Regions from separate parts of the Salinicola sp. MIT1003 genome, predicted to be linked through region 1. Evidence: riboswitches for the same ligand, from Rfam matches in the RefSeq annotation. Region 1 holds a riboswitch; the other holds the start of a gene.

Region 1 (4,399 bases):
AGCACCGCGATGAACAGCGCAACGCCGTTCCAGCCGCCCCAGTACCAGAACGCCCCGCCCAGGGTGCCGGCGACGCTGGAGCCGAGATAGTAGCTGAACAGATAGAGCGAAGACGCCTGCCCCTTGGCCTGCCTGGCGCGTTGACCGACCCAGCCGCTGGCCAGCGAGTGCGCCGCGAAGAAGCCGAAGGTGAACACCAGCATGCCGATCAGGATCAGGCTGATGGGCTCGAACAGCGTTATCGCAAGCCCAACCAGCATCATCGCGATGAACAGCCAGAAGATCCGCGGACGCCCGAGCTTGTCGGCCAGGGAACCGGCCCAGGCCGAGCTGTAGGTGCCGGAAAGATAGGCAACCGACAGAACACCGACCAGCGCCTGGCTGACATGATAGGGTTCCGCCAGCAGCCGAAAGGCGATGTAGTTGTAAAGCGTGACGAAGCCGCCCATGAGCAGGAAAGCCTCGAGGAACAGAAGCGGCAGCCCGCGATCCTTGAACTGCACAGTGAAGCCGGAAACCACGTTGCGCCAGTTGAGCGCCCGCGGCGTGAAATGCCTCGACGGCGGCAGCCAGCGCATGAACAGCAGCGCCGCGACCAAAGCCACCACACCGATCGTCGCGATCACGATGCGCCATGGCATCCAGTCCACCATGACGCCGCTGATCAGGCGCCCGCTCATGCCGCCGATGGAACTGCCACTGATGTAGAGTCCCATCGACAAGCCGATATAACGGGGGTGGATCTCCTCGTTGAGATAGGTCATCGCCACCGCGCACAACCCGGAGAGCGACAGCCCCGCCAGCCCCCGCATGACCAATACTCCCGTCCAGCTCGGCATCGCCGCGGCAATCAGGGTACAGACCGCCGCCGCCAATAGCGCCACCGACATCACCGACTTGCGCCCCACCGTGTCCGAGATCGGCCCGGTGATCAGCAGGCCGATCGCCAGCATGCCGGTGGCGACCGACAACGACAGGCTGCTGGTGGCGGCGTCGATGCCGAAGGCGTCCGACAGGATCGGTAGCAGCGGTTGGACGCAGTAGAGCAGCACGAAGGTCGAGAAGGCACCGAGGAACAGTGCCAGCATGGTCGGCCGATAGCCGCGCTGACCACGTTCGATGAAACCGCTCTCGACGGCTTCCGCCTCGCGCGCCAGCTGATGATTGGCGGCCTGGGTGGCATTGTGGATGTCGGATGAGGTATGGCGGGACAACCCGATTCTCCCGAAGACGATGGCTGGCGCCGGAATGCCATGGTCGGCCCGTTGCGCCGAGTTGATTTAGACCTTGGTAGGTTACGCCGCCGCCATTAAGCTTTCTAATATATTATTCGACGCTTTTGAGAGGTTTCGCGACTCAATGGAACTGCGCTATCTGCGCTACTTCGTCGCCGTGGCCGAAGAGCTGCATTTCAGCCGCGCGGCCGAGCGACTGGGAATCTCGCAGCCGCCGCTGAGCCAGCAGATCCAGGCGCTGGAGCGCGAGCTGGGCACACGCCTGCTGACACGGACCAACCGTCGCGTCGAGCTGACCGAAGCCGGCCGGGTCTTCCTCGACGAGGCGCGCGACATCCTGGCACGAACCGAGCGCGCCACCCGGCTGGTGTCCCGGCTCGGGCGTGGCGAGGCCGGCCAGCTGCGCATCGGCTTCACCACCTCGGTGCCCTTGAGCCCGACGCTGCCGCGTACGCTGATGCGTTACCGCCAGCGCTATCCCGATGTCGAGCTGCGCATGCACGAGCTCAACAGCCAGCGCCAGGTCGCCCCGCTGCTCGAGGGCGACCTGGATATCGGCATCATGCGCCCCGCCACCCTGCCGGATGGCCTCGACGCCTTCACCCTGATTCGCGAACCGCTGATGGCCGTGGTCAACGAGCAGGGGCCGCTCGGTGGCAGCGCGCTACCGCTGACGCTCGAAGCCTTGGCGGCTCACCCCTTCGTCTATTTCTCGCCCGCCGCCGGCACCGGCCTGCTCGATCAGTTCAATGCCCTGTTCGCCAAGCGCGGCCTGACGCCCCGGCTGGTACAGGAGGTCGGCGGGCCGAACACCATCATCAGCCTCGTCGCGGGCGGCATGGGCGTGTCGGTTCTTCCTGCCTCGTTCCAGCACATCCGGATCGACAATGTCCGCTATCGCCCGCTGAGCGATGCCGACGCCGTGTCCGAAGTCTGGCTGACTCACGCCCGCCACCACCTGACGCCCCAGGCCAGATCGTTCATCGATCTGGTCCAGCGCCCCGTCGACCCATGACGCCTTCCCTCCTCGCGGGCCCGGCCGTGATCGCCGCCCCTATACAACCGGCTTGACCTCGCTCGCCCCTCGTCACAGACTGCCCGTGGCGATGCACGATATCGCCAGCTTGACGGGGTGCCGGTGGAACCGGCTGAGATCGTCCTGCGCCGGAATTCATTCGACGGCGCCACGGCGGATCCCGACGAACCTGATCCGGCTAGTACCGGCGTAGGGATCAAGCGGAGACCGTGGTGTGGGAGAAGACCCGCCCGTGCCGGTTTTCCCCTCCTGCGCTGTGCGCCGGCCTGACCCCGATAGCCTTGGCAAGTACGCCGGGCTAGTCATGCCACGGAGCACAACCGAACATGAAATCCCCACAGTTTCTCTCCGAAACCGCCCGCGTCGACAGCGCCGCCATCGCGCCGTTGCCGGCCTCGACCAAGATTTATGTCGAAGGTTCGCGTCCGGATATCCGCGTGCCGATGCGCGAAATCTCGCTCTCGCCCACGCAGACCCGAAGCGGACTCGAACCCAACGCGCCGCTCACCGTCTACGACACCTCCGGCCCCTACACCGACCCGGCTGCCGACATCGATATCCGCCGTGGCCTGCCGGAACTGCGCCGCCAATGGATCGACGAGCGCGGCGACACCGAATGGCTCGACGGCCCCAGCTCGACCTACGGCCGCATTCGTGCCGAGGATCTGCGTCTGTCGACGCTGCGATTTCAGCTCCAGCGCACGCCGCGTCGTGCCCGCATGACAAAAGAGGGACGGGGCGCCAACGTCACCCAGCTGCATTACGCCCGCCAGGGCATCATCACGCCGGAGATGGAATTCATCGCCATCCGCGAGAACCAGCGCCGGCGGCAGGCCCGTGCCCTCGATACCGATCCCATGCTGGATCACCAGCACCGGGGAGAGTCCTTCGGTGCCGAGCTGCCCGACGAGATCACGCCGGAGTTCGTGCGTGACGAAGTCGCCCGCGGCCGGGCGATCATTCCCGCCAATATCAATCATCCGGAGTCCGAGCCGATGATCATCGGCCGCAACTTCCTGGTGAAGATCAACGGCAACCTGGGCAACTCGGCGGTGACCTCCTCGATCGAGGAAGAGGTCGACAAGATGACCTGGGGCATCCGCTGGGGCGCGGACACGATCATGGATCTCTCCACCGGCCAGAACATCCACGAGACGCGGGAGTGGATCATTCGCAACTCGCCGGTGCCCATCGGCACGGTGCCGATCTACCAGGCGCTGGAGAAGGTCGACGGCGTGGCCGAGAACCTGACCTGGGAGATCTTCCGCGACACCCTGATCGAACAGGCCGAACAGGGCGTGGACTACTTCACCATCCATGCCGGCGTGCGCCTGCATCACGTGCCGATGACGGCCCGGCGCGTCACCGGCATCGTCTCGCGCGGCGGCTCGATCATGGCCAAGTGGTGCCTGTACCACCACCGGGAGAACTTCCTCTACACCCACTTCGAGGAGATCTGCGAGATCATGAAGGCCTACGACGTCTCGTTCTCGCTGGGCGACGGCCTGCGCCCGGGTTCGATTGCGGACGCCAACGACGAGGCCCAGTTCGCCGAACTGGAAACCCTGGGCGAGCTGACCCGGATCGCCTGGAAACACGATGTCCAGGTGATGATCGAAGGCCCAGGCCACGTGCCGATGCAACTGATCAAGGAGAACATGGACAAGCAGCTCGAATGCTGCGACGAAGCGCCCTTCTACACGCTCGGTCCGCTGACCACCGATATCGCCCCGGGCTACGATCACATCACCTCCGGCATCGGCGCGGCGCAGATCGGCTGGTACGGCTGCGCGATGCTCTGCTACGTCACGCCCAAGGAGCACCTGGGCCTGCCCAACAAGGACGACGTCAAGACCGGCATCATCACCTACAAGATCGCCGCCCACGCCGCCGACCTCGCCAAGGGGCATCCCGGCGCGCAACGTCGCGACAACGCGCTGTCGAAAGCCCGCTTCGAATTTCGCTGGGAGGATCAGTTCAATCTCGGTCTCGACCCGGACACCGCCCGCGCCTATCACGACGAGACGCTGCCCAAGGACTCGGCCAAGGTGGCACACTTCTGCTCGATGTGCGGGCCGAAGTTCTGCTCGATGAAGATCACCCAGGAAGTGCGCGAACGCTTCGGCGA
Region 2 (4,399 bases), on a different contig from region 1:
GGCACCGGTGACGGCGTCGACCTTTTCGCTGATCAGCGCCGGCGTCAGCGAAAAATTGACGTTGACCATGTCGACGTCGTCCAGGCTCAGGCCGCTGTTCTCGAGCATGGCCGACAGCAGAACCTCTTCGACGCCGCCGACTGAGTATCCGACCTTCTTCCCGGCGAGCTGGGAAAGGTCTTCGATACCGCTATCCGCGCGTACCAGCAACGCGTTCAACGGCGTCGCGATCAGTGTGCCGACGCGAACGACCGGAAGCCCCTGATCTACCTGCAAATGCAGCTGCGGCTGATAGCTGACCGCAAGATCGATCCGCCCGGCGGCGACCAGCTTGGGCGGGACGCTGGGATCGGCCGGGGCCTGAATGTCGACATCCAGTCCGCGTTTCTCGAACAGCCCGCGCTGCTTGGCGATGACGATCGGCGCGTGAACCGGATTGACGTACCAGTCGAGCATCACGCTCAGCGGAATCATCTGTGGCGGCGCCAAGGCATCTTCGTCTTCCTGCGCCAAGATCGGCGTCGCCAGGATCAGGCCCAGCAGCGCCAGGCTCATCGCCAGTCCGCGCCGCCACAGTGTCGATCGTTGGGTTGCACGTTGGGTTGCCATTGCTTGTTCCCCTGTCATTTTGATGTATTCATGAAGGCATGCATGGTTGATACGATTCGCTGGAAAGACCCGGTGTGATCTCGTTTCAGGATCCGGACTCCACACGATCCCGGTGCCAGGGCATCGACAGCCTCAATGCCGCATCGACGCCGAAGTAGAGCAGGACGGCAAACGCCACGAGCACGACCAGAGCGGCAAACATCAGGTCGATCTGCAACCGTGCATTGGCATTGAGCATCAAGTAGCCCAGCCCCTGGCTGGAGCCGACCCACTCACCGATCACCGCGCCGATCGGCGCCGCGCTGGCTGCCATCCGCAGCCCGGAAGCGAGCGACGGCAGGGCGGCCGGCAGTTGCACCTTCAGCAGCTGCTGGCGCCGGCTCAGCCCGAAGGTGCGGGCCAGATCGAGCCAGCCTTGTGGTGTCTGCCGCAGCCCGTCGTAGCCGGTCGACGCGACCGGAAAGTAGATGATGACCATGGCCATCAGAATCTTCGGGCCCAGGCCGTAACCGAGCCACAGCATCAGGATTGGCGCCAGCGCGAACAGCGGGATGGCCTGACTGATCAGCAATAGGGGCAGTAGCGTGCGGCGCAGGGCGCGGAAGCGAGCCAGCGCCAGCGCCGTTGCCAGCCCCAGCAGGATGCCGCCGATCAGCCCGGCCACTATCTCGATGGCGGTGATGCCGGCATGATGAGCAAGCAACGCGCGCTGTTCGATCAGCGCGCTACCGACGGCCGTCGGCGAGGGCAGGATGTAGCGTGGCACGCCGGTCAGCATCAGTACCAACTGCCAGATGGCAACAAGGACGACGAGCGCCCCCACGGGGCGAACGAGTCGGCCCGGTGCAATCTTCTCAAGCATGTGCCGACTCCTGCAGCCGAGTGACGAGCTCGGCCTGACGACGCTGCAGGTCGACATTGTCGAGCGGGCGCGGGCGAGCACCTTCGGGCACGGGTATTGATACCAGGCGGGCGGGCTCGCCCTGCAGGATCAGGATTCGATCGGCCAGACGCAGCGCCTCGAGGGGGTCGTGCGTCACCATGATCACCGTGCGGTCGGCCAGGAGCCGGCTGGCAAGGTCATGCAGTTCCAGCCGGGTAATGGCGTCGACCGCGGAGAAGGGCTCGTCCATCAGGACGACACTGGCATCCTCGAACAGTGTACGGGCAAGGGCGACGCGTTGGCGTTGCCCGCCGGAGAGTTCGTCCGGCCACTGGCCGGCCTTGTCGGTAAGACCGACCTGGTCCAGCAGACGCCCGGCACGCTGTCGATCCTCGGGCGTGGGTCGCCCTCGCCAATGCGCACCCAGCATCACGTTACCCACCACGCGCTGCCAGGGAACGAGAAGATCCTGCTGCGCCATCCAGGCGAGACGGCCCGCCAGCGGCGTGCCGTCGCTGGTATCGAGATCGAGATGATGGTTGTCAGGTAGTCTCAGGCTGGCGATCATGCGCAGCAACGAACTTTTGCCGCTGCCGCTGCGACCGAGCAGGCAAGTCCAGCTGCCCGCGTCGAACCGGGCCTGAAGCCCGTGAAACAGCGGGCGATCGCCGAACGTCAGCGAGGCCTGGCGGACGACGAGTCCGGGTGGTGGCATGACAACTTCCGCGTATGTAGTAGGGCAATCGGGCGAAGTCATGCGAGAACTGCTGGCATTTCCTCCGCCGGTATTAGCCGGTTCAGGTTCAAGGGTTGTGCATACCGCACTCTCAGCCCGTCGCATGGGCACCCCTATCCAGTGCCTGCGATTGTACGCCGACCATCACCGCCTGCCCACCGGTGATGATCGGGCCGACACAAGGACGAAGTGCATTGACGATGCGAGACGTTCCGATCCGCGCGGATGACGAGCTGACACGACGCATGGCGGCGCTGACGGGCAAGTCGCTGACGCCGTTGGCGCTACGCTGGCCGGACAGCGCCAACTGGCTGTGGCGCAGCGAAGAGCTTTCCCCGCAGTTGCTGAAGTTGGCGAGAAGATCGCCCGCAAACGACGGTTTCTGGTGGGGTATCCAGCAGCTGTTCGGATTCGACCGTTGGCAAGTTCCCGAGGCGCTGACCCGCGTGCCGGGATGGCTGCCGCCCCATTTGCCGATGGCGCCGCTGCCGATGACGTTCCTCGACCGGCTGCAGCAGGCGCCGCTCTGGAGCCTGCCATGGCGTCATGCCGCCCCGCCTGTAATGAGCGAGGCGCTGGCCGCGCGACTCGGCGATCAACTGGGGCTACTGCACCAGGAGGCACAGCCGGGGTTTGGTCACCCAGTTGGTGACATCTCGCCGTTGTCGAGTTGGCCGGAGCGTGCTCGCGCTTTCGTGGAGAACCATCCCCGGCGCGACTGGATAGGCCACATGCCGAGCTGGCCGCAGCCCGCGAAGAGCGTCTGGTGCCTGCCGGATCTGCGCAGCGATCAATTTCTCGAAGGCGCGACGGACTGGCTATGGAGCGACTGGGAAGCGCTGGTGTGGGCGCCGCTGGAGCTGGATCTCTGCCTGCTAGAACTGCTGCTGGAAAACGCCGGCCACCGCGATGCCTTCATCGCCGCTTATGGTCGCCGTCATCCGATACCGGATCTCACCGACTATCGCCCCGGAATGCGTGCGCTGGCGGTGCTGCTGGCGCTGCATGGAGAAGGTGCCGGGGATCAGGTAAGTGGTCATCCGCACTGGCTAAAAGATTAAATTTGCAGCAATTTTCGACCACGCAAGACTTCGCCTGCATGGCATACTAGGGTCTGTTGCCGTTTCATGCACGGCCGCGCCGAAACGGCAACAGACCCTGGATCATCCCAACTCATAACCGATGGCTGATAATTGGACTCGATCAATAGCCTGTTTCTTGTGTGTGGGGCGCTGATAGCCCTCAGTATTCTGGCCAGCCGGGTGTCGTCCCGGATCGGCGTACCGCTGCTCGTTCTCTTTCTGGGCCTGGGTATGCTCGCCGGCGAGGAAGGCGTGCTCGGCCTGCAGTTCGATGATTACTCTCAGGCGTTTCTGATCGGCCACCTGGCGCTGGCGATGATTCTGCTCGACGGCGGCCTTCGCACGCGCTTCCGGACCTTCCGCGTGGGGCTCAGGCCGGCACTGTCGCTGGCCACCATCGGGGTCTTCCTGACCAGCGGTATTCTGGGCCTGCTGGCCATGTGGCTAATGGATCTGACGCTTACCGAAGGCTTGCTGGTGGGGGCGATCGTCGGCTCGACGGACGCCGCAGCGGTCTTCTCCATGCTCAAGGGGCAGGGCGTCAATCTCAACGAGCGCGTGGGGGCAACGCTCGAGATCGAATCCGGTACCAACGATCCGATGGCGATCTTTCTCACCATCACTCTCGCCGAATTGCTGACCGGTGCCGTCGGAGGTGTATGGGAGACGCTGATGCGCTTCTTCCTGCAGTTCGGGCTGGGGCTTGCCGTCGGGTTGGGCGGCGGCTGGGTATCGGCCAAGCTGCTGCGTTATCTGGATCTGGCACCGGGGCTCTATTCGCTGTTGGCGCTCGCGCTGGGGTTCTGCATTTTCGGCGCCACCAGCGCTGCTGGCGGCAGCGGCTTCCTGGCCATCTATCTCACCGGTCTGATGATCGGCAACCAGCCCGGTCGCCATCTCACGCACATTCTTCCCGTCCACGACGGGCTGGCCTGGCTGAGCCAGATCGGGTTGTTCCTGGTGCTGGGTCTGCTGGTCACGCCGTCGGAGATGATCGATTACGCGATACCGAGCGCCATCCTGGCCGTGGCGTTGATCGTGCTGGCACGTCCCGTCGCGGTGGTGGCTTCGCTGGTGCCGTTCTTCAAT

What was found. Region 1 has a riboswitch for thiamine pyrophosphate ahead of thiC (phosphomethylpyrimidine synthase ThiC). Riboswitches for the same ligand answer to the same signal wherever they lie in the genome.
Region 2: it holds a riboswitch for thiamine pyrophosphate, as region 1 does, so the genes downstream of both, BC443_RS07465 (ABC transporter ATP-binding protein) here and thiC (phosphomethylpyrimidine synthase ThiC) in region 1, are expected to answer to the same signal.

Annotation. Positions count from the first base shown of each region.
Region 1 covers NZ_MCAP01000008.1:71,000-75,398, reverse strand. The annotation lists gene BC443_RS04125 (MFS transporter) at 1-1,214, opposite strand, end outside; gene BC443_RS04120 (LysR substrate-binding domain-containing protein) at 1,360-2,250, shown strand; TPP riboswitch at 2,354-2,484, shown strand; gene thiC (phosphomethylpyrimidine synthase ThiC) at 2,598-4,399, shown strand, end outside.
Region 2 covers NZ_MCAP01000012.1:39,315-43,713, reverse strand. The annotation lists gene BC443_RS07475 (ABC transporter substrate-binding protein) at 1-609, opposite strand, end outside; gene BC443_RS07470 (ABC transporter permease) at 695-1,471, opposite strand; gene BC443_RS07465 (ABC transporter ATP-binding protein) at 1,464-2,207, opposite strand; TPP riboswitch at 2,250-2,353, opposite strand; gene BC443_RS07460 (hypothetical protein) at 2,429-3,289, shown strand; gene BC443_RS07455 (potassium/proton antiporter) at 3,422-4,399, shown strand, end outside.